Regions from separate parts of the Bradyrhizobium sp. USDA 4011 genome, predicted to be linked through region 1. Evidence: predicted binding sites of a transcription regulator. Region 1 holds the regulator's gene; each other region holds the start of a gene.
What was found. The regulator LexA, encoded in region 1, represses DNA repair genes until DNA is damaged. The targets are predictions, from matches to a motif close to TGTTCNNNNTGTGTTCNG.
Positions count from the first base shown of each region.

Region 2: ACVW1C_RS09830 (PA0069 family radical SAM protein) is a predicted target of LexA. The motif match lies at 3,339-3,356, and genes of this name have one in related genera.
Region 3: ACVW1C_RS06850 (ImuA family protein) is a predicted target of LexA. The motif match lies at 2,369-2,386, and genes of this name have one in related genera.

Region 1 covers NZ_JBSSGG010000001.1:8,294,331-8,302,023, forward strand. Annotated here, with positions in the region: gene ACVW1C_RS39425 (ComEC/Rec2 family competence protein) at 26-2,311, shown strand; gene ACVW1C_RS39430 (hypothetical protein) at 2,308-2,535, opposite strand; gene ACVW1C_RS39435 (hypothetical protein) at 2,681-3,109, opposite strand; gene lexA (transcriptional repressor LexA) at 3,367-4,071, opposite strand; gene ACVW1C_RS39445 (molybdopterin molybdotransferase MoeA) at 4,303-5,514, opposite strand; gene ACVW1C_RS39450 (HAD family hydrolase) at 5,528-6,166, opposite strand; gene ACVW1C_RS39455 (His/Gly/Thr/Pro-type tRNA ligase C-terminal domain-containing protein) at 7,127-7,459, opposite strand; gene ACVW1C_RS39460 (ABC transporter substrate-binding protein) at 7,629-7,693, shown strand, end outside.
Region 2 covers NZ_JBSSGG010000001.1:2,116,858-2,124,550, reverse strand. Annotated here, with positions in the region: gene ypfJ (KPN_02809 family neutral zinc metallopeptidase) at 1-795, shown strand, start outside; gene moaB (molybdenum cofactor biosynthesis protein B) at 983-1,543, shown strand; gene ACVW1C_RS09840 (bifunctional helix-turn-helix transcriptional regulator/GNAT family N-acetyltransferase) at 1,609-2,550, opposite strand; gene ACVW1C_RS09835 (glycosyltransferase family protein) at 2,644-3,213, opposite strand; gene ACVW1C_RS09830 (PA0069 family radical SAM protein) at 3,378-4,556, shown strand; gene ACVW1C_RS09825 (VOC family protein) at 4,664-5,110, shown strand; gene ACVW1C_RS09820 (ribonuclease HII) at 5,189-5,965, shown strand; gene ACVW1C_RS09815 (glycosyltransferase family 39 protein) at 6,286-7,693, shown strand, end outside.
Region 3 covers NZ_JBSSGG010000001.1:1,451,895-1,459,587, reverse strand. Annotated here, with positions in the region: gene ACVW1C_RS06860 (inorganic phosphate transporter) at 1-137, opposite strand, end outside; gene ACVW1C_RS06855 (UdgX family uracil-DNA binding protein) at 739-2,202, opposite strand; gene ACVW1C_RS06850 (ImuA family protein) at 2,459-3,253, shown strand; gene ACVW1C_RS06845 (Y-family DNA polymerase) at 3,144-4,925, shown strand; gene ACVW1C_RS06840 (error-prone DNA polymerase) at 4,996-7,693, shown strand, end outside.

The DNA of each region.
Region 1 (7,693 bases):
GCCCCCGGCAGGGATCGCAAGCGGAATGGCGGAGCAGGGCACGACGCCGGGCGGCAGACGCGGCTACGCGGGGACGTGGCCGCCACGCGCGGCTGCGCCGGTCGGTGGCTATATTCCGGTGCGCGCCAGCATCTGGCGGCCTCTCGTCGAGACATTGCGGCAATGGGCACATGCGGAGACGGGGGCTGGGCGGCTGTTGCCGTGGGTACCGGTGGCGTTCGGCACCGGCATTGCGTTCTATTTCGCGGCCGAGCATGAGCCGGTGCTGTCGGTCGCGTCCGTCGTCGCAATCGCGCTCTGCCTGGTGGCGCTCCTGCTGCGGCGGCGCAGCGTGTTTCCCGCCGTCGTGATGCTGGCGGCGGTCGCCGCGGGCTTTGCGATGGCGACGTGGAAGACCGCGCGGATCGCCCATGGCGTGCTGGCGCGGCCGATATTTTCCGTGGCACTGACCGGCTTCGTCGAGACACGCGACATCAGGGAGAAATCCGACCGCTTCGTGCTGCGCGTCGTGTCGATGGAAAGCCAGCGCGAGGTGCCAACACTCGAGCGCGTCAGGCTCTCGGTGAAGAAGGGCACCGCGCCCGAGGTCGGCAGCTTCGTCGAATTGAAGGCGCGGCTGATGCCGCGGCTCGGGCCGCAGCGGCCGGGCTCCTATGATTTTGGCCGCGATCTCTATTTCCAGGGTATCGGCGCATCCGGCTTCGTGATGGGCGCGGTGAAGGCCAGGGAGCCGCCGGCGACCGGCGGTCTTGCGCTGCGTTATGCCGCCTTCATGCAGTGGCTGCGCGATGCCATCGACGCGCGCATCCGCACCACGCTCGATGGGGATCAGCGCGCGATCGCAACCGCGCTGCTCACCGGCCGGCGCGATGCGATCACGACGCCGGTCAACGACGCGATGTTCATCTCGGGCCTCGGCCACGTGCTGTCGATCTCCGGCTACCACATGGCCGTGGTCGCCGGCGTCGTGTTCTTCACGATCCGAGCGCTGCTTGCGCTGTTTCCCGCGCTGACGGCCGGACACCCGATCAAGAAATGGGCGGCGGCGGCCGCGCTCCTGGCGGCGGCGTTCTACCTGCTGCTGTCGGGGGCGGAGGTCGCGACCCAGCGGTCGTTCTTCATGACGGCGGTGGTGCTGATCGCGGTGATCGTCGACCGCCGCGCGATCACCTTCCGCACGCTGGCGGTGGCGGCGCTGATCGTGCTCGCGATCGCGCCGGAAGCGCTGGTGCATCCGAGCTTTCAGATGTCGTTTGCGGCAACGCTCGGGCTGGTGGCGCTGGTGCAGATCGGGCTGCCGAACCTGCTGGCATCGCCCGATCATTCGGCGACCGCGCGCCTTGCGCTGTGGGGCGGGCGCGAGCTCACGATGCTGATGCTGGCCTCGCTGGTGGCGGGGCTCGCGACGACGCCCTACGCCGCGTTCCATTTCCACCGCGTGACGCCCTACGGGCTGCTCGCGAACCTTGCGGCGATGCCGGTGGTGTCGGCGGTCGTGATGCCGGCCGGCCTGCTCGGGCTGCTCGCAATGCCGTTCGGCTTCGACGGCGTGTTCTGGGCGATCATGGGGTTCGGCATCGACTGGATGATCCTGGTGACGCAATGGGTCGCAGCGCTGCCGGGCGCGGTCGGCCGGATGGCGGCGTTCGGGATCGGGCCGCTGATCGTCGCAAGCGCGGGCCTCGTCCTGCTCGGACTGTTGCGGACGCCGCTGCGCTGGTCGGGTGCGGTGCTGCTGGTGGCGGCATCGGTCTGGGCGTTGCGGGTGCCGCAGCCGGACGTGCTGGTCTCCGCCGACGGCCGCAATGTCGCGGTGCGGGGCGGCGACGGCCGGTTGCATCTGATGCACAGCGCGAAGGACGCCTTCCTCGTCAAGGAGTGGCTGGCGGCGGATGCTGACGCGCGGACTGCCACGGATTCCTCGCTCGGCGAGGGCGTCTCGTGCGATCCGAGCGGCTGCGTGACCCAAGGGCCGGGCGGCGCCTTCGTCGCGCTGGCGAGCCGGCCGGAGGCGTTGGCCGACGACTGCGACCGTGCGGCACTGATCGTGACCGCGCGGCCGGCACCGCGGGACTGCGCGGCCTCGGTGATCGAAGCCGAGCGGCTGCGGCGCCACGGCGCGCTGGTGCTGCGGCGCATCAGGGACGGCTACGCCATCGATGCGGTCAAGCCCGGAGGGATCGACCGGCCGTGGTCGCCAGCGGTTCCCGGCGATGGCGAGAGCGAGACGACGCTGCGCGCGCCCGCCAGCGCTCCGCGGCCCGCCGTCGATGCGACGCCGGCCGAGACCGATTTGCAGGGCGAGGATTAGCCGTTGTCGGGTGAGGGGCCGGTCGGCAGCTCGAACAGGCCGAGATGGTATTCGTCGGAGTCGGGGCCGGCGTCAGGCTTCTTGACGAGGGTGAAGGAAGCCTCGGGGAAATGCTCCCAGACCTTCAGGTCGTCAGCCGTCACCGTCAGCCAGCCGAACCGGAACATGTAGCGGCCCGGCTCCGTGACGCGTCCAGCCTTTTGCCATGTGACCTTGTCGACCACCACGCACGTCCTCCGTGCCCGATGATGCGCCAAGGCGCGCGCCGACGCAATTCTCCAACCGCGCCCCGGAACCCGACGTCCGGGGTCGCTCGAAATCGCTTAGGTCATCCGCCGCTGAACAGCTCATTCCGCGGCGACGATGCGCTCAACCCAAAAACAGCGACGCAAATGCGGAGGGCCGCCGCTCCACAACCTTCGGCTTCTGCTCGACCAGCGGATGCAGTGCCGGCAATTGCAGCACGCTGACACGTTGTCCCTCGACGAGCTGGGTCACCAGCACATGGCTGCCGTCGGGGAATTCGACCGCGTCATGATGGCGATCGGGAACGTCGGGCTCGACTTCGTTGAACACGCCGACGCGGAAGTTCATCGTCTTGGTCCAGATCCAGCGGCTGTCGTAGCGAACGTTCTCGGCGAAAGCGAGCTCGGTGCCCGGCAGCATGCAGACCGCGACAGTGGGATCGGTCTCCGAAGCAAAGCCGCGGGTCGACGTCCCGCGGAAAGTCGTGGTGATTAGCGTCTCTCCAACAATGGCGGGGCGCGACGCCACGGCGTGCAGACTGTAGTCACACATCGGATGGCTCCTCTAATCGAGGTAGCGACCAGTGCCTCTCCTTGAGGCATAGGGCCTCTACCAGAGTGGACGATAGCGAACGAGTGTCTCCTCGTTTCTGGGCGATTGTACGACTGGTCGCCCAACGCCTCCGATCACAAACACGCGACGCTGCGTGAGAGGTATCGGAGCGCATCGGGCAAACAGCACGTTACGCTATCATTCAAGGAACGATCCGATGTGTCGCTCGTTCCCGGCCGCCGCAAGTATTTGGAAATTCAGTATTTGCGATAGAGGCCGATCAGCTTGCCCTGGATGCGGACCCGGTTCGGCGGCAGGATGCGCACTTCATAGGCGGTGTTGGCCGGCTCCAGAGCGATTGATGCGCCGCGGCGGCGGAAGCGCTTCAGGGTGGCTTCCTCCTCGTCGATCAGCGCCACCACGATGTCGCCGGTGTTGGCGACGTCGTTGCGCTGGATCAGCGCCATGTCGCCGTCGAGGATGCCGGCATCAACCATCGAGTCGCCGCGCACTTCCAGCGCATAGTGCTCGCCGGAGCCTAGCATGTCGGGCGGTACGCTGATGGTGTGGCTACGGGTCTGCAGCGCCTCGATGGGCGTACCGGCGGCGATCCGGCCCATCACGGGGACCGCGACCGGACGGTTGCCGTCGTCCTCGGTGACCGGCGGCGTGCTGGTGCGCTTGCCGAGGGTGCCTTCGATCACGCTCGGGGTAAAGCCGCGGCGGCCGTTGCCGCCGCCGGCCGAGAGTTCTGGCAGCTTGATGACCTCGATGGCGCGGGCGCGGTTGGGCAGGCGGCGGATGAAGCCGCGCTCTTCCAGCGCAGTGATCAGGCGGTGGATTCCGGACTTCGAGCGCAGGTCGAGCGCATCCTTCATCTCGTCGAACGAGGGCGGTACGCCGGCCTCTTTCAGACGTTCATTGATGAAACGCAGAAGTTCGTACTGTTTGCGCGTGAGCATCTCGAGTATTCCCCCGGTTGGTAGCGTCGTTCGATTCCGAGACTTTTCAGGCGGGGCCAGTCCTCAGGAGCACGGTGCTCATCACAAGCGCTCCCTCGCGGCCTCCCATTTGTACACACCAGTACTCGAAACAAATCATGAACGGACACTATATGTTCGATATGTGTTCCGCAACCACTTAATTTCCGGTGAACGCATCCGGCAACGCACAATCCGCGGGCTGTGCGAGCCTCACTCAGGCAGCATCAGGATCTCGCATTCGCTGCCTTTGCCGGCGGCAGGCGCAAACGGCGGACGCACGAGAAGTGCCTGTGCCGCAGCGAGATTCCCGAGCAGCGACGAGTCCTGCTGCATCACAGGCGTTGCGATCAGCGTGCCGTCCGCGCGCTCCTCGAGGCGCGCGCGCAGATAGTCCTCGCGCTGGTCGTTGGCGGCGAGGTCGCGGCCGAGCAGGGCGCTGGCACGGACGTGATGGACGGTCTTTCGCCCGCTTAGCGCCCGAATCAACGGCACCAGAAACAGGAAGGCGCAGACATAGGAGGACACCGGATTGCCGGGCAGGCCGATCACCCGCATCGCGCCGAGCCGGCCATGCATCATCGGCTTGCCGGGCCGCATCGCGATCCGCCAGAACGCCATCTCGACGCCCTCGGCCTCAAGCGACTGCTTGACCAGGTCGTGGTCGCCGACCGAGGCGCCGCCGGTCGTGATCAGGATGTCGGCACCGGTCTCGCGGGCCCGGCGGATACCGGCGGTGGTGGCCTCCACAGTGTCGGCGGCAATCCCGAGATCGACGGTTTCGGCGCCTTCGGCGCGCGCCAGCGCACGCAGCGCATAGCCGTTGGAATAGACGATCTGGCCAGGGCCGGGCGCCGAGCCCGGCATCACCAGTTCGTCGCCGGTCGCCAGCACCGCGACCTTGGGACGGCGGTGCACCGCGAACTCCGGATGGTTCATGGCGGCCGCAAGCGACAGCGCGCGATCGGAGAGGCGGCTGCCGGCCGCGAGCAGCACGTCGCCTTCACGGAAATCGACGCCGGCCGGGCGGATGTGCCGCCCGGCGGTTGCGGCCTCGCTGATCGTGATGTGATCGCCGTCGACGGCGGTGTCTTCCTGGATGATGACGGCGTCGGCGCCATCGGGGATCACGCCGCCGGTGAAGATCCGCACCGCTTCGCCGGCGCCGACCGTGCGCTCGAACGGCCGGCCGGCGGCGACTTCGCCGATCACCCTGAGCCGGGCCTTCAGAACACCAGCGTCGGCCGCGCGCACGGCGTAGCCGTCCATCGCCGACATCGGCTGCGGCGGCTGGGTGCGCCGGGCGGCGAGGTCGCGGGCCAGGGTGCGGTGGTAGGCGGCATCGAGCGCGACCATCTCCTCCGGCAGCGGTTCGGCGCCGGCGAGGACGGCGGACAGGGCATCGGCAACCGGCATCAGGGCCACGCTCGGAGCTCCTTCAATCCAAATGTTCAATACCAAGTGCAGTCAGAGCCCTCGCCACGTCATCCGTCGATGTCACGTGGATGGCATGAAGGCCGCGCGCCCGCGCGCCCTCGATGTTGGCGGCCAGGTCGTCGAAGAACAGGATCCGCGACGCCGGCACACCAATCTCCCTTACCACATGATCGTAGGCCTCGGCGTCGGGTTTCCGAAAGCCGATCGTCGAGGACAGGAAGACGGTACGGAAATGGCTGAGCAGCTCGGCATGGATGACCGAGAAATGCGCGACGTGGGCCGGATTGGTGTTGGAAAAGGCGTAGAGCGGCATCCGCCTGGCGGCGGTGGCGAGCAGGGGGGCAATCCCCGGCATCTCGCCGGTGAAGATCGCATTCCAGCCTTCCAGAAACTGCGTATGGGTGAGGTTGATGCCGAGCGTCCGGCGCAGGTTTTCGAAGAACGCCGCATCGTCGATCCGGCCGATCTCGTGATGCTTGAAGCTGTCGTCGACGACAAAGCGCGTGGCGAGGTCGGCCGGCGCGCAGCCGGCATGCTGCGCCCAGTGCGCCATCACCTTCTCGAAGTCGATGTCGAGCACGACGCGGCCGATATCGAACAGCAGCACGTCGACGGAATCGGGGGAGAGTTGCGAGGTCATTGCGTGAAACCGTGTACGAGAATTGCGGGCGGGCGGCAATGTCCCCGATTTGTGCGGCAGGCACGCGACCAAGGTGCTGACGTTGGCCCCGCTCGGTCCATTCTCACGCAGTGTCATCACCCGCGCGCATGCGGGCGATCAAGTATTCCACAGGCGCTGGTGCTCGAGCCGAGAGGCCGCGGCGTAAAGGCAGAGAGCTCGGGGTATGACCACAGGTGTAACGGGAGCCGCTTCATGGGCACTCGTCAGTTGCACACTGCGCGTCCTCCGCATCTCGACCCACGTTCGTGACGATCGCGAAGCGCCCCTCGATCGGGTGAGACGGGCGAAGCATACAGTAGGCCGTACTTCTGAAAGAGCGAAACATCTTTATCGCGGGGCTTGCGCCGTCGGGCAAATCAATGATTGGACCTTGCGCGCTTTCGGTGCGTCAAGCGGCCTGCTGCTTGCCGGGCAGACCTCTCAGATCCTGGAAAGCGCCAAGCCGAGGTAGGCGATGAGCGCGCCGGTGCTGAGAATGACGACGACGAGCGCCTGCTCCGAACGTGCCTGCAGGGTTTTTCGGCTCACGGCGATGACGCTCCATCCTTCAAGATCATGCTCTCCAACTCACGTCGGCTGTTATCCGTTCCGGTTCCAGCCGGGAACTTTCCTCAATGTCAGCCCTCGCGTTCCAGGCCAGAAACGCGCAACGCCGCCCGCATTGAAATACGACGGGCGGCGTTGGTTCTAGCCCCAGGAGGAATGGCAAAATCCTGGCGTTATCGATACGCGCGAGCGAGCAATAAGGTTCAGTCTTCGATCCGTATGAATCCGGTACTCCAAAGGAGCAAAGGAAAGCGCCAGGGCGAGGTCTAGGATGGTGTGATCAAGTTGCTCTGGCCTCAGCGTGTACCCCCTCGCTGGGGCCTTTCTTTGCGCCGCGGACCCTGCGGCGCCGGGGCTGCGCGCAGCGAGTTTTCAGTCAACGACCTGACCCGGACAAGCACGCTGTCGAAGCGCCCGGACGGCGTCATCCAGCGGCAAAACGGAAACGGCTCCGGCGCGCTCGCGGAGGCTCACGGTGCCTTGTTGCGCCTCGCGCTGCCCGACGACGGCCACAATTGGGATGCTCGCCTCATGCGCGGCAACGATGCGCCGCGACAGGGTGTCGGCGCTGGCAAACGGGACGCCCCTGATGCCTTCCGCTTCGAATGCATCGCGGACCTTGACCGCGTAATCGGAGTAATCACGCGAGACCCGGAGCGACCGCAACCTGGTCGAGAGAGCGGCCCCGGATATCGCCGCGCCCATCCAGGCTGCGGTTCGTCGTCGGATGTTGTTTTCTGCGCCAAGCCGTCAATCCTTGGAACGGCCTTTCGCGCGCGCGGCGAAAAACGAAATAGCGTCTCATATACATCGGCGGGTTTTCTCTTAAGCTTGCGGCGTAGCGATTGCTGATCAGGAGCCTGCGCCGGTGACCATGCCATCCTCTCTCTCTCGACGTTCCGCGCTCGGCGTGCTCGCCGGAAGCTTGATTGCCGGCGG
Region 2 (7,693 bases), 6.2 Mb from region 1:
CTCGGCTATGCCTTCGGCATCGACCCGCGCATCCTGATCGGCGGCGCCGAGATCCTCACCGGCGGCGGCCAGGCGCCGACCTATCAGACCGATCGGCAGTCGTCGGGCGGGCAGGCCAAGCGCGGCGCGCCGACCGACGAGATGGGCAGCATGATCGCCGGCATCCTCGGTGAGATCGACGATCGCTGGAGCGAAATCTTCCAGGCCTCGGGCCAGACCTACACCGGTCCGAAGATCGTGCTGTTCCGCAACGCCACCAATGGCGGCCGCTGCGGCATGGCGCAATCGGCGATGGGACCGTTCTACTGCCCGCCGGACAAGACCATCTTCCTCGACACCGGCTTCTTCCGCGAGGTCGAGACGCGCTTCCGCGGCTGCTCGGGCAACGCCTGCAAGTTCACTGCGGCCTATATCATCGCGCATGAGGCCGGCCATCACATCCAGAACCTGCTCGGCATCATCCCGCGGGTGAACCGGCTGCAGCAGCAGGCCGGCAGCAAGGCCGAGGCCAACGCGCTGCAGGTCAAGGTCGAGTTGCAAGCCGATTGCCTCTCCGGCGTCTGGGTCAACCGCGAGGAGAAGAAGCGGCCGGGCTTCCTCGAGGCCGGCGACATCGACGCCGCGCTGACCACGGCGAACGCGATCGGCGACGACACGCTGCAGCGGCAGGCGACGGGCAGGGTGGTGCCCGACTCCTTTACCCACGGCTCCGCCGCGCAGCGCAAGCAGTGGTTCATGACCGGCTACCAGCAGGGCACCGTGCAGGCCTGCAACACGTTCGGCGGCAACGGCTAGTCATTGTTGATTGATCGCCGGGTGTAGCCGCGATTTCGGTTCACCTCTCCCGCTTGCGGGGGAGGTCGCATCGCATCTTCAGATGCGATGCGGGTGGGGGCTCTCTCCTCGCAAAGGCTCCGACTCGCGGCGACACCCCCACCCCAACCCTCCCCCGCAAGCGGGAGAGGGAGCAAGAGAGCAAGCCATGTCGACCGACGAATCCAAAACCTTCATCCCGCTCAACATCGCGGTGCTGACGATTTCCGACACTCGTACGCTGGCGGATGACAAATCGGGCGCCACGCTGGCCGACCGTCTCACCGCGGCCGGCCACAAGCTCGCGGCACGCGAGATCGTCACCGACGACGTCGAGGCGATCCGCGCGGTGATCAGGCGCTGGATCGCCGACCCGGGCGTCGATGCCGTCATCACCACCGGTGGCACCGGCTTTACCGGCCGCGACGTGACGCCGGAGGCGGTCGAGCCGCTGTTCGAGAAGCGGATGGACGGCTTTTCGATCGCCTTCCACATGCTGAGCCATGCCAAGATCGGGGCATCGACGATCCAGAGCCGCGCCACCGCCGGTGTCGCCGGCGCGACTTTCATCTTCTGCCTGCCCGGCTCGCCCGGCGCCTGCCGCGATGGCTGGGACGGCATCCTGGCCGCGCAACTCGATTACCGCACACGGCCCTGCAATTTCGTCGAGATCATGCCGCGGCTGGATGAACATTTGCGCCGGCCGAAGGCGAAGGGCGCGAGCGCGTAGACACCACCGTCGTCATTCCGGGCCTGCGCCTAACGGCGCATCCCCGAATGACGAGATATGAAGTTCTAAAGATCCAACTCCCACGTCTCCCCGACCAGGTCGACGCCAAAGCTGTGGTGCTTCTCTTCCTTGACCCGCTGAAAGCCGGCACGCGCATAGATGCCGCGCGCGGCGACCAGGATGCTCTGGGTCCACAGCGTCATCTTCTTATAGCCCATCTCGCGTGCGGAGCGGATGCATTGCTCGACCAGCGCGCGGCCGACGCCGAGCCCGCGGGCCTTCTCCTCCACCGCCAGCAGCCGCAGCTTGGCGACCCCGTCGCCGCCGTTGACCAGGAAGACCGAGCCGACCGGCTCGCCGTCGACCTCCGCGATCCAGCAATGCTCACGGGCCGGATCGAACGATCGCAGAAACTGCGCGCAGATCTCGGCCACCAGTGCCTCGTAACTGATGTCCCAGCCATACTCCTGTGCGTAGACGCGCCCCTGTTGCGAGATCACCCAGCCCATGTCGCCGATGCGATGGCTGCGCAGCAGGAAACCCACCGGCTTCTCGGCCGGCGGCTCCAGCGACTGCTCGATCGTGCTCATGGCACGCACCACGGCCGCACGCCGGTTGCCGTCCATCTGCTTGAGCAGTGCCCCGACCTCGCTGCGCGAGCGGCTGTCGAGGTCGGCGGCAGCAGCGCGGCCCTTGGTGGTGAGGGCCACCTCATTGACGCGCTTGTCGGCCTTTGACGGCTTGCGGGTCACGATCTGGCGGCGCTGCAGTGCCTGTAGCGTCCGGCTGACGAAGCCGGCATCGAGATCGAGATCGCGCACCAGGTCCGTCGCGGTGCAATCCGTGCGATGCGCGAGCTCGTAGATGATGCGTGCTTCCTGCAGCGTGAACGGGGAGTGCAACAGCTTCGGCTCGATGATGCCGAGCTTGCGGGTATAGAACCGGCTGAAGCCGCGGACCGCGGCGACCTGGCTCTCGAGGGCGGTGTCATGGGAGTTTGATTTCATCAAACATATTATTTGACGGAATCAAATAATCCGCAAGCGCTTTCTCACGCGTTTTCTTCGCGCGAACCGGTGCCTGCTTCGCTTGAGTATGCCCTACGCCACCATGATCCGGCTGCGCAGCATGGTGCGGGAGGAGCGGCCGAGCCGGCGCAGCAGCCGCGCCTCGGAGCGGCGGGCGTCCGGCCGGTAGCCGCCGATCCGCTCGTAATGCTCGCGCGCGATCAGGAGTCCCTGCTCGGCCGAGGGCCCGGCGATCATGCGGGCGACGAATTTGAGGCCGTCGCGCAGGCCAGGGTCGGTGTAGGGCGCGCGGGCGTAGCGGAAGATGCCGGCGCGGTCCTTGCCGCTCGCCGCCACCATCTGGATGAACTGGGTGGTCTCCTCGATCCAGCCGGCGTCGAGCACCGCGCCCGGATGCAGGAACATCAGCCAGGGCGAACGCGCCTGCCTGGCGCCTGCCGCAAGCGCCGCGGCGCGCGTGCCCTCGAAACGCAGGAAGTGACAGCCGGCGATGTCGGCAACGCGCTCCATCACGTCGCTGTTGGTGCGGTCGACCAGCAGCACCTCGCGGATGACGCCGGCGGCCGCGCCCGGCACCAGCGCGGCCAGCGTTGCGACCGCGGTCCGCTCGACGCCGTCGGTGGGGATGATCACGCTCAGCATGATTTTGAGGCTTCGGTGGCTCAAACGGTGGAGAAACTCCGGCCGTGTTATCACCTTGTCATATTCAAAGCAGCCTGTTCGCCTGCAGATTTTTACGCCATCACTTTGTGGATTTTCTCAACTCGTGTTCTTGATTTGTTCTCGGGTTGTGCTAGCTTCAAAGCATGAGCCGAGCATCCTCTCATGCCCTCAAGCACCCGCCGGTAACGGCGCCCTCCGATAACCCGGCGGGTGCACCTTCGCCTGTTCCTGCCCCTTTTCCCGAGCTTGCGGTCGCGATCGAGCGCGAGCGGCGGCGCGGCCGCGGCGCGCAGTCCAACGCCAGCGGCCGCTACGAGGCCGAGGCGCGGGTTGCCTTCGACGATGGCTGGCAGAGCCTCGAGGACCTGCCGCCGTTCCAGACCAGCGTGGCGCTCGACACCTCGCGCAAGGTGATCACCCGCAACGACTCGCCCGACATCGGCTTCGACCGCTCGATCAATCCCTATCGCGGCTGCGAGCACGGCTGCGTCTATTGCTTCGCGCGGCCGACCCACGCCTATCTCGGCCTGTCGCCGGGCCTCGACTTCGAGTCGAAGCTGTTCGCCAAGCCGGACGCACCCGAGTTGCTCGAGAAGGAGCTTGCCGCGCCAGGCTACGAGGCGCGGATGATCGCGATCGGCACCAATACCGATCCCTATCAGCCGATCGAGCGCGAACGCAAAATCATGCGCGGCATCCTCGAGGTGCTTGAGCGCGCCGGTCACCCGGTCGGCATCGTCACCAAGTCGGCGCTGGTGACCCGCGACATCGACATCCTGGCACGGATGGCCAAGCGTAATCTCGCCAAGGTCGCGCTCTCGGTGACGACGCTCGACCTGAAGCTCGCCCGCACCATGGAGCCACGCGCCTCGACCCCGCCGAAGCGGCTCGAGGCGATCAAGCGGCTCGCTGATGCCGGGATCCCGACCACGGTGATGGTCGCGCCCGTGATCCCGGCGCTGAACGATTCCGAGATCGAGCGCATCCTCGATGCCGCCGTGCATGCAGGCGCCAGGGAGGCGAGCTACGTGCTGCTGCGGCTGCCGCTCGAGGTGCGCGATCTGTTCCGCGAATGGCTGATGGCGAACTATCCCGACCGCTATCGCCACGTCTTCACGCTGATCCGCGACATGCGCGGCGGCCGCGATTACGATTCGCAATGGGGAACGCGGATGAAGGGCACCGGCCCGATGGCCTGGATGATCGGCCGCCGTTTCGAGATCGCCTGCGAAAAGCTCGGCCTCAACAAGCGGCGCACCAAGCTGACAACGGATCATTTCGCCAAGCCGAAGCGCAGCGGTCAGCAGCTCAGCTTGTTCTGATACCACAGGCGTCATTGCGAGGAGCGAAGCGACGAAGCAATCCACGCTTCGGTATATGCGGTACGATGGATTGCTTCGCTTCGCTCGCAATGACGGGAAAGGCAAATATGAGTAACCCCCCGACCGCCCGCTTCACCGTCCTCACGCTCGGCGTCAGCGACATGCGCGCCAGCATCGCCTTCTACGAATCGCTCGGCTTCAGCAGAAAGATGCGTGCGACCGGCGAGGAGGTCGCCTTCTTCGAGACCGGCGGCAGCGTGCTCGGGCTGTTCCCGTGGCATCTGCTCGCCGACGACGCCGGGTTGCCGGATCAGCCGCGGCCTTCAGCGTTCCGCGGCGTTGCGATTGCCTGGAACTGCAACGACGATGCCGAGGTCGACCGCGTGATGGCATTCGCGCTGTCGAAAGGCGCCACATTGCTCAAGCCCGCGCAGCCGACGAGCTATGGCGGCTATTGCGGCTATTTCGGCGATCCCGACGGCCACGCCTGGGAAGTGGTGCGCGCGCCGGGCTTCGAGGTTCTCGAGAACAGGCGGGTGTCCATCCCGGATTAGGGCGAGCCGAATTGAATAACGGGGAAGGGCGCCGAGTTCCCGGTTGCGCCGGGGAGCCGGCTTGATCACCATCCCCGCATGATTCGGGATAACTCCAAACGCGCGTCAAAAACCCCGTCGAAGACGGCGCCGGCCAAATCAGCCGGACCGGACAAGCGCGTCATCGCCGTGACGCGGCCGAGCTTTCGGCGCGAGCGCGCGCTGATCAAGCGGGGCGTCTGGCCGGTCGCCGGCTGCGACGAGGCCGGCCGCGGCCCGCTGGCAGGTCCCGTGGTCGCCGCCGCCGTGGTGCTCGACCCCGCTCGCGTTCCCAAGGGCCTCGATGATTCCAAGCGGCTGACCGCCGAGCGCCGCGAGGAACTGTTCGAGGAAATCTGCGCCACCGCAGCATTCTCGGTCGCGGTGGCCTCGCCGGCGCGAATCGACCGTGACAATATCCTGCGCGCCTCGCTGTGGGCGCTGGCGCGCGCCGTCCATGCGCTGCCGGAAATGCCGAAACACGTCTTCGTCGACGGCCGCGACAAGCTCGCGACCCCCTGCGACTGTGATGCCGTGATCGGCGGCGACGGCATTGTGGCCTCGATCGCGGCGGCCTCGATCATTGCCAAGGTGACGCGCGACCGCCTGATGTGCGCGCTGGCGCTGGATTGCCCCGGCTACGGTTTCGAGCAGCACAAGGGCTATGGCGTCCCCGAGCACCTCGAGGCGCTGGACCGGCTCGGCCCCAGCACCCATCACCGCAGCTTCTTCGCGCCGGTCGTCGCCGCGCGGCTGAAGCACTTCCCGATCCCGGCCGAGCCTGACCTGTTCAAGGTGCATGCGGAAAGCGAAGCCGCGGCATCCGCGGCCGCATAGCTCGAACGCGCCAATCCGCCCACCGCTGTCATCGCCCGGCTTGCCGCCTCCGCAAAAGCTTCGGCGCGGCAGGGGGCGTGGCCTCGTCGAAGCCTTGGCGGAGACGGGACCGGGCGATCCAGTATTCCAGAGACAGTCGTTTTCGATCGAGAAGCCGCGGCGTACTGGATGCCCCGCCTTCGCGGGGCATGACACCTGCATTTGACTTTGCACCGTGGATCCATCCGCGCCCGGTTGCCTCGACCGCCGCCGCCGTTTATCAAAACCCTCGGGATCAGACGGCGCCGCTGACGAGGTGGCTGGGGCATTTCAGGCGTTTCATGCGGTTTACCTCCCTGGTTGTCGAACTGATCCGCGCCCGGCCGCGCCTCGTGGTGTGGGTCGTGGTGCTGGTGCAGGCGGCGATCTGGCTGTTCGTGCCGCTGATCTTCTACGGCAGCCCGCCCGGTAATCTCGCCACCGTCCTCGCCTTCGGCCGCGAATATCAGGTCGGCACCGACATGGGGCCGCCGCTCGCATTCTGGCTCGCCGACATCGCCTTCCGCGCCGCCGGCAATCACGTGTTCGGCATTTATCTGCTGGCACAGCTCTGCGAGATCGCCACCTTCATCGCCTACTACCAATTGGCGCGCGCCATCGTCGGCGGTCCGCAGGGCGTGCTGGCGGTGCTGCTGTCGATGACGGTCGTGGTGTTCTCCTCGCCGAGCGTCGAGTTCGGCCCGCTGATCCTGGCGCGTCCGCTGTGGGCGCTCCTGCTGCTGCACTCATGGCAATTGATCGGGCAGAACCGGCGCGCTGCCTGGTTCGCCTGGTCGATCGATTGCGGCCTGCTGCTGCTGACGACGCCGGCGGCGATCGGCATGATCCTGCTCGTGGTCGGCTTTGCGCTTGCAACCGAGCGCGGGCGCCGCACGCTGCGCGCGGTCGACCCGCTCTATGCGCTGCTGGTCATCATCGTGCTGGCGCTGCCCTATCTGATCTGGTTGGTCCGCGCCGACGTGCTGGCGCTGCCGGCCTTGCCCGCGGCTGCCGATCTCAAGGCCCGCGCGCTGCGCTGGGGTGTCGTGCTCGGCGGACTGATCGTGGCGACGGGTGCGATCGTGCTGCTGGCGATCCTCAATTCGCGCTGGTTCGCGCGCGACCGTGAGGATGCCCCGATCATCTACCGTCCGCCGGTCAGTCCGCTGGCGCAGCACTTCGTTTATTTCTTCGCGTTCGCGCCGGCGATCGTGAGCAGCTTCGTCTCCGGGCTGTTCGATCTGGATCGCGCCTTCGGCGGCGCCGGCGTGGCGCTCCTGATGTCGGGCCTCGCGGTCGTCGTCGCGACCGGCGATCTGATCCATCTCAGGCGGCAGCGGCTGTTGCGCTCGGTGTGGGCCTTCGCTGTCGCTGCGCCCGCCGCGGTCGCAGTGGCGGCGGCGCTGTTCCTGCCCTGGACCAGCACCACCGAGGTGCCAACCTCGCTGCCGGCAGCCGCGATGGGACGTTTCTTCGACGACAGCTACGAACGCCGCACCAACCAGCGCCTGCGCGCGGTCGCCGGCGATCCCGAGCTCGCCAGCCTGATTGCGATGAACGGGCGCCGTCCGCATCTTTTGCTCGACGCCGCGCCGCAACGGACGCCGTGGCTGTCGGTCGCAAAATTCAACGAGATCGGCGGCGTCGTGGTCTGGCGCGCGCAGGATACCGCCGGCACGCCGCCGCCCGAACTCGCGCAACGCTTCCCCG
Region 3 (7,693 bases), 6.8 Mb from region 1:
CTGTAGGCAACGAACAGCAGCGCGGCCGCAACCACGCCCAAATAGATAATGCCGGTCAGAGGATGAAAGCCCTTGTCGAGGTCCGGTCCCTTTTTCAGGGCGGGCTCGATCGAGCCGGGTAACGCCATATCGCTCATGGTAAACTCCTGTCCTAATGCCCGCGATTTTGATCGATGCATATGACAGGCAATTGAAATCCGGCCCGCGAAATGAGCCGGTCCACCCATGACGGTGGACATCCCGCCGAATTGTTGTGCAACGCATTGAAGGTCCACGGGCCTTCGCGGCCTCGTGGCAATCTTCAGCAGCAGACGATCACCGATCGCGCAATGATCGTGACTGAGGTCACTGTCCGGGTTTCGCGGAGCGAGACATGTGGAACGAGACATGTGGAAGGTGAGGACGCCGGCAGCGAGACGTCGGGGCCGCGAAGCCACACCACCGGGAATCGAGGTCGCCGGAAATCCTGGCAACCAGGAATTCAAATAACCAGAAATCCGGCGCGGACGAGTGAGTGAGGAGGGGAGGATTGCGAGATGAGGTGGCGCGCCGCACGATCGGGGCTAGCAAACCGCGCAGCGCGCCCGCCTCAGGTACGTCATGGCGTGAACATGACGCCCGATACCTGTGGAACACGTCACAATACCACGGATCAATTAAAGGTTGTAGGTATTTGTCAGCGTCCAGAAACAATTTTACGTTGAAGTGTTGTGCCTGGTTCCGCCGGTTTGGCGCAACTCAGGCCGCGCGGGCCGGATTGCGCAATTGATCTGCGGCAATTTTCAAGTCGTCGATAAAACGCTGGTATTCCAGCGCTTTGGCTTTCTCGTCGGGCAGCCGCAACAGGTAGGACGGGTGTACGGTGACGAGCACCTTGGTTCCGTCGTGATCGATCAGGCGGCCGCGGTTCTTGTTGATCGGGGTGATTTTGCCGAGCACGCTCTGCGCTGCGGTGGCACCGAGCGCCACCACGAGTTCCGGCCTGATGGCGTCAAGCTCGCGTGCGTACCACTGACGGCAGGCGCGGATCTCCGGCGTGCTCGGCTTCTGGTGCAGCCGGATCTTGCCGCGCGGCACGAATTTGAAGTGCTTCACCGCGTTGGTGATGTAGACCTTGGCGCGCGCGATGCCGGCGTCCTCAAGCGCGCGATCGAGCATCTGCCCGGCCGGTCCGACAAAGGGATGGCCTGCGAGATCTTCCTTGTCGCCGGGCTGTTCGCCGACCAGCATCAGCGACGCGTCTTGCGGCCCTTCGCCGAACACGGTCTGGGTTGCGTCCTTCCACAGCGGGCAGGCGCGGCAATCGGCTGCCTCTTCGCGCAAGGCAGCGATCGTGTCGCGAACTTGCATGTCTTGAATCTGCTTGTCTTTGACTTGTTTGTCTCGGGCTTGCTTGCGGGCCATCGGCTCATCCTGCGGCTTCAGCGGCGCGGCCGCCTTGCGTGCAATGAAGGGGCCGCTGGTCATGCGCATGGCGTCTTCGATCAGCGGCTTAATGATCGAGTCCTCGGGCAGGTTCCTCCAATAGGCCTGCGGCATCTCCATCACTTTCAGCCGCGCGGGATTGAAGAGGCCGTTGTCATGACGCCGCCAGGCCTCCTCGAGCCGGTCTTCGCTGGGCACCTCGGATTTGGCGAGGCCGGGCGAGATCGAGATCGCGTGCCCGTCCCAATGCGCACAGACGTCGGGCGTCAGGATCGACCACGGCATGTCGGCGAAGCGGCCGGCGAAGAAAGGTGCGGCGAGCTCGACGATGCGATGCTCCGGCTCGAACCAGGCGACGTAATGCGCCGTCCGCTCGCGGCCGATCTCGCGGAAGCGGAGCTGCGCGTGCATCCGGTCGATGTCGCCATAGACCGCGCGCGCCATCGCGTGGACCTCGGCGACGTCGGGATCATCGGTCGCGCTGAGCAGATCGTGATGGCTGCGCAGCCGCCACAGCAGGCGATAGAGCAAGGCGAAGCGCTCGTCATTGCGATGCAGGATCGCGGTCTTTGCGAGCTCGACGAAAATGGCTGGGACGTTGAACCGCGCCTGCGGCGCATCGGGCAGGTCATTCACGCAGGAGGCTGACGACAGTTCGTCGTCCTTGCGTACGGTCCACGTGACCTCCGCAGGCTTCACGTCATTCAGCGCCAATCGCCGCGCTGCCTTGCGCCAGCCCTCGAAATCGGTGTCGTTGTCGAGCACGATGATACGCATGCGATTGCTCCGTTTCCGTCACGCCGCCATTCTTGGGGCCTGCACGCCTGACTTGCGGAAGAGCAGGGCCCGTCCGCTCCGGCGGCTGGTGAATCCCATTGATTCCATTCATGAATCGATGGGCTCACCAATCCGATTGACTCCGCGGGCCCTGTTAGCTTTATATTAGAACATACCATGAACAAATGGACCAGTCCCTGGTTCTCTGTTTCTGGTTAGTGACGGCCTCAAATTTTCAGGTGGAAGGAGCGGCGCAATGAACGGCGCACGCACGGGTACGCTTGCGTCTCTGCGCGGCAGCATCGCACGCATCGAGGCGCCATCGGAGGTGGCGATGCCGAACCGCATCGCGCTTGGACATGCCAGCGCGGACGCGATGCTGCGCGGCGGGCTTGCGCCGGCCGCGCTGCACGAGGTGTTCGCGGCCGGCCATCAAGGCGGCGCGGCGACCGGCTTCATCGCCGGGCTCGCCGGACGGGTGTCAGCGCGCAAGCCGCTGGTCTGGGTGCGGCAGGATTTTTCCGACCGCGAAAACGGCGCGCTGTCGATGCGCGGGCTGGCCGAGCTCGGCCTCGATCCGCGCCTCCTGGTCACCGTGCGTGCCGCCGATGTCGACAGCGGCCTGCGCACCGCGGCCGACGCGCTCGCCTGCGATGCGCTCGGCGCGGTCGTGCTCGAGATCTGGGGCCATGCGCGCCAGCTCGATCTCGTCGCCAGCCGCAAACTGACCTTGGCGGCGCAAGCCTCCGGCGTCACCGCGCTGGTGCTGCGGATCGCAGCCACGCCGATCCCCTCGACCGCGGAGACGCGCTGGATCGTGCGCGCGGCGCATTCGCCGCCAGGCAATGCGGCTTGCGCCTGGGGCGCGCCGCGCTTCGAGGCCGAACTCGTGCGCAATCGTCATGGCCCGGTCGGGCGATGGATCATGGAATGGAAATGCGATGAGTGCCAATTCAATGAACCGTCGGCGTATCCTCAGCCTGTGGCTGCCACGCCTGCCCATCGACCGCATCAAGCGCAAGCTCGCGCAGGACATCGCCTCGCAAGCTGACGCGCGGGAGGTCGTAGGGCTCCCTCTCCCGCTTGCGGGGGAGGGCTGGGGTGGGGGTCTCGCCACGAGTCCCGCTGAGGAGAGAGCCCCCACCCGGATCGCATCTCGCGATGCGATCCGGCCTCCCCCGCAAGCGGGAGAGGCGAAGAAAGAACTTCGCTTTCTGCTGCAAGCGACAACAGTGCAAAAACTCCCCAGCGTCGTGGTCGCAAAGGACCACAACGCGATCCTGCTGCACGCGATCGACGAGGCGGCGGTGCGGGCCGGGCTGTCGATCGGGTTGCCGCTCGCCAATGCCCGGGCGATCTGCCCGGAACTCACGGTCTACGACGCAGACCCCGCCGCCGATCTGAAAACGCTGAACGACATCGCCGACTGGTGCGACCGCTTCACGCCGCTGGTCGCGCTCGATCCGCCTTACGGGCTGTTCCTCGACATCACCGGCTGCACGCATCTGTTCGGCGGCGAGCGCGCGCTGCTGCAGATCGTCACCAATGCGCTGAGCCGGCGCGGCTTTGCCGTCAGTGCGGCGATTGCCAGCACCTCGATCGCGGCGCGCACGCTGACGCGCTACGCCTCGGGGCAGATCGTAGCCAGCGGCGCGGAGGCAGAGGCGGTCGGCCCGCTGCCGGTGTCGGCGCTCGGCGCAGATAGCGCGGTCACCGCCGGCCTGCGCCGCGCCGGCCTGAAGACCATCGGCGATGTCGCCTCGCGCGCGCCGCATGAAATCTCGGCGCGGTTCGGCTCGGCCTTCACCACCCTGCTTGGTCACGCACTCGGGCAGGGCGATGCCCCGATCAGCCCGCGCAAGCCGCTGCCCGATTACATCGTCGAGAAGCGTTTTCCCGAACCCATCGCAACCGACACCGTAATCGCGCTGACGCTCTCAAGCCTCGCCAAGACGCTGGTTGCGGCGATGGACAAGCAGGGCAAGGGCGCGCGGCAGCTGGAAGCGAGCTTCTTCCGCACCGACGGCGCGGTGCGCACGATCATGGTCGAGACCGGGCGTCCGGTGACGCGGCCGGAGATGATCGACCGCCTGTTCCGCGAGCGGCTCGATGCGCTCAACGATCCGCTCGATCCTGGCTTCGGCTTCGATCTCATCCGTCTCGCCGCAGGGCGTACCGAGATCGTGGTGCAGCAGCAGCGCGATCTCGACACCACCGTGCACGACAATGACGAGATCTCGGCGCTGATCGACCGCATCGCCGCCCGCATCGGGGGTAAACGCGTCGTCGTGCATCTGCCGCTCGAGAGCCATATCCCCGAACGCGCTGCGCTCGCGCTGCCGGCGCAGCATCATCTGGCCGCGGCGAGCGCGGCCGCCTGGCCGGACCGCGTCGCCGGCGAGCCGCCGCTGCAACCGCTCAGGCTGTTCGAGCGGCCCGAGCCCATCAAGGTGCCGTTCGCGAGCGTGCCGGACGGGCCGCCGCACCAGTTCACCTGGCGGCGCGCCTTGCACGCGGTGGTGCGGGTCGAGGGGCCCGAGCGCATCGCGATGGAATGGTGGAAGCAGGACGGCGCGGCGCTGACGCGCGATTACTTCCGCGTCGAGGATGCCGAGGGCCAGCGCTTCTGGATCTTTCGCGACGGCCTCTACGAGAGCGAGCTGCGCGACGAGCAGGGCGAGCCGGTCGCGGCCAACTGGTATGTGCACGGGCTGTTCGCATGAATATGCAGAGCGTTTTCGAGCGAAGTGGGAGCCGGTTCGCGTGAAGAAAACGCGTCAAAACAAGAATCTGATGCCCGACTATGCCGAGATCGGCATCACCAGCAACTTTTCTTTCCTGCGCGGCGGCTCCGATCCGCGCGCCTATGTACATCAAGCGAGCGAACTCGGGATTCCCGTGATCGGGCTCGCCGATCACAATACGCTGGCCGGCGTGGTGCGCGCCTGGAAGGAGCGCGACAGCGACAAGGTCGCCCATCCGCCCAAGCTCTTGATCGGCGCCCGCATCGTCTTCATCGACGGTACGCCCGATATCCTGGTCTATCCGCGCGACCGCGCCGCCTACGGCCGGCTGTGCCAATTGCTTACCCGCGGCAAGCGCGGCGGCGGCATCGAGCGCATCGAGAAGGGCGACTGCCGGCTCACTCTGTCCGATCTCGTCGACTTCGCCGAAGGCCAGCTCCTGGTGCTGGCGCTGCCGCATCGTTTCGAAGACGAGAAAGCGCTCGATCTGCTCGCGCAGCTCAAGGCCAGTGCCGCCGATGGCGTCTGGCTCGCCGCAAGCCTGCTCTATCGCGGCGACGACAGGCGCCGTCTCGCGCGGCTCCATGGCCTCGCCGCCGATGCCGGCGTGCCGCTGCTCGCCACCAACGAGGTGCTCTATCACCATCCCGCCCGCCGCCCGTTACAGGACGTGCTGACCTGCATCCGCGAAAAGACCACGATCGAGGCTGTCGGCCGCAGGCTTGAGGCCAATGCCGAGCGGCATCTCAAGCCGGCGCATGAAATGATCAGGCTGTTTCGCGATCTGCCGGATGCGATCGCGGAGACCATGCGCTTCGCGAAACGCATCTCCTTCTCGCTCGACCAGCTCAAATACCAGTATCCCGACGAGCCGGTACCGCCGGGCAAGACCGCGCAGCAGCATCTGGAGGACCTGACCTGGGCCGGTGTCGACAAATATTTCGGCGGCGTGATCGACGAAAAACTTCGCGCCACTTTGAACAAGGAGCTCGCGCTGATCGCCGAGCTGAAATACGCGCATTACTTCCTCACCGTGCACGACATCGTGCACTATGCGCGCAGCCAGAACATCCTGTGCCAGGGGCGGGGGTCGGCGGCGAACTCGGCGGTCTGCTACGTGCTCGGCGTCACCTCGGTCGATCCGACCAAGGTCGATCTGCTGTTCGAGCGCTTCATCTCCAAGGAGCGGCTGGAGCCGCCCGACATCGACGTCGATTTCGAGCATTCGCGGCGCGAGGAGGTGATGCAATATGTCTATCGCCGCTATGGCCGCCACCGCGCCGCGATCATCGCGACCGTGATCCATTATCGCCCGCGCAGCGCGATCCGCGACGTCGGCAAGGCGCTCGGGTTGACCGAGGACGTCACCGCCGCACTCGCCGACACCGTGTGGGGCAGCTGGGGCAAGGGCCTCAACGACATGCAGGTGCGGCAGGCGGGGCTCGACCCGAAGAATGCGATGATCAATCTCGCGGTCGAGCTCGCCACCGAGCTGATCGAGTTTCCGCGCCATCTCTCGCAGCATGTCGGCGGCTATGTGCTGACCCAGGACCGGCTCGACACCTATGTGCCGATCGGCAACGCCGCGATGGACGACCGCACCTTCATCGAATGGGACAAGGACGACGTCGACGCGCTTCACATGATGAAGGTCGACGTGCTGGCGCTGGGCATGCTGACCTGCATCCGCAAATGCTTCGACCTGATCGATGACCACAAGGGCGAGCGCTGGGAGCTCGCCTCGGTCCCGCAGGACGAAAAAGAAGTCTACGACATGCTGTGCCGCGGCGAGTCGCTCGGCGTGTTCCAGGTCGAGAGCCGCGCCCAGATGAACATGCTGCCGCGGTTGAAGCCGCGCACCTTCTACGACCTCGTCATCGAGGTTGCGATCGTGCGCCCCGGGCCGATCCAGGGCGACATGGTGCATCCTTATCTCAGGCGGCGGAACAAGCAGGAGCAGGAGATCTATCCGGCTCCGTCGCCCGAGCACGGCTCACCGGATGAGCTCTACAATGTCCTGCACAAGACGCTCGGCGTGCCGCTGTTCCAGGAACAGGCGATGCGGATCGCGATCGAGGCGGCAAAGTTCACCTCGGAGGAGGCCAACGGCCTGCGCCGCTCGATGGCGACCTTCCGCAACCTCGGCACCATCGGCAGCTATGAGGAGAAGCTGGTCGGCAACATGGTGGCGCGCGGCTACGATCCGGATTTCGCCCGCAGCTGCTTCGACCAGATCAAGGGCTTTGGCAGTTACGGCTTCCCGGAAAGCCACGCCGCGAGCTTCGCGCAGCTCGTCTACATCTCCTCATGGCTGAAGCACCATCATCCCGATGCGTTCTGCTGCGGCCTGCTCAACTCGCAGCCGATGGGCTTCTATGCCCCGGCGCAGATCGTCGGCGACGCCCGCAACAACGGCGTCACGGTGCGCGAGGTCGATGTCTCCTTCAGCTTTGCGCAGAACACGCTGGAGGAGCGCGACGGAAAATACTGCGCGGTGCGGCTCGGCTTCCGCCAGATCGACGGCTTTCATTGGCTGGATGAGGACGAGGAGCGGTTGAAGCGGATGCGGGCCAGCCACAAAGAGGCTGTGCTCCCTCTCCCGCTTGCGGGGGAGGGGTGGGGTGGGGGTCTCTCCACGAGTCACGCTGAGGAGAGAGCCCCCACCCGCAGCGCATTCGCGCTGCGGCCTCCCCCGCAAGCGGGAGAGGCGAAGCAAGAGAAAGACTGGGCCGACCGCATCGTCGCCG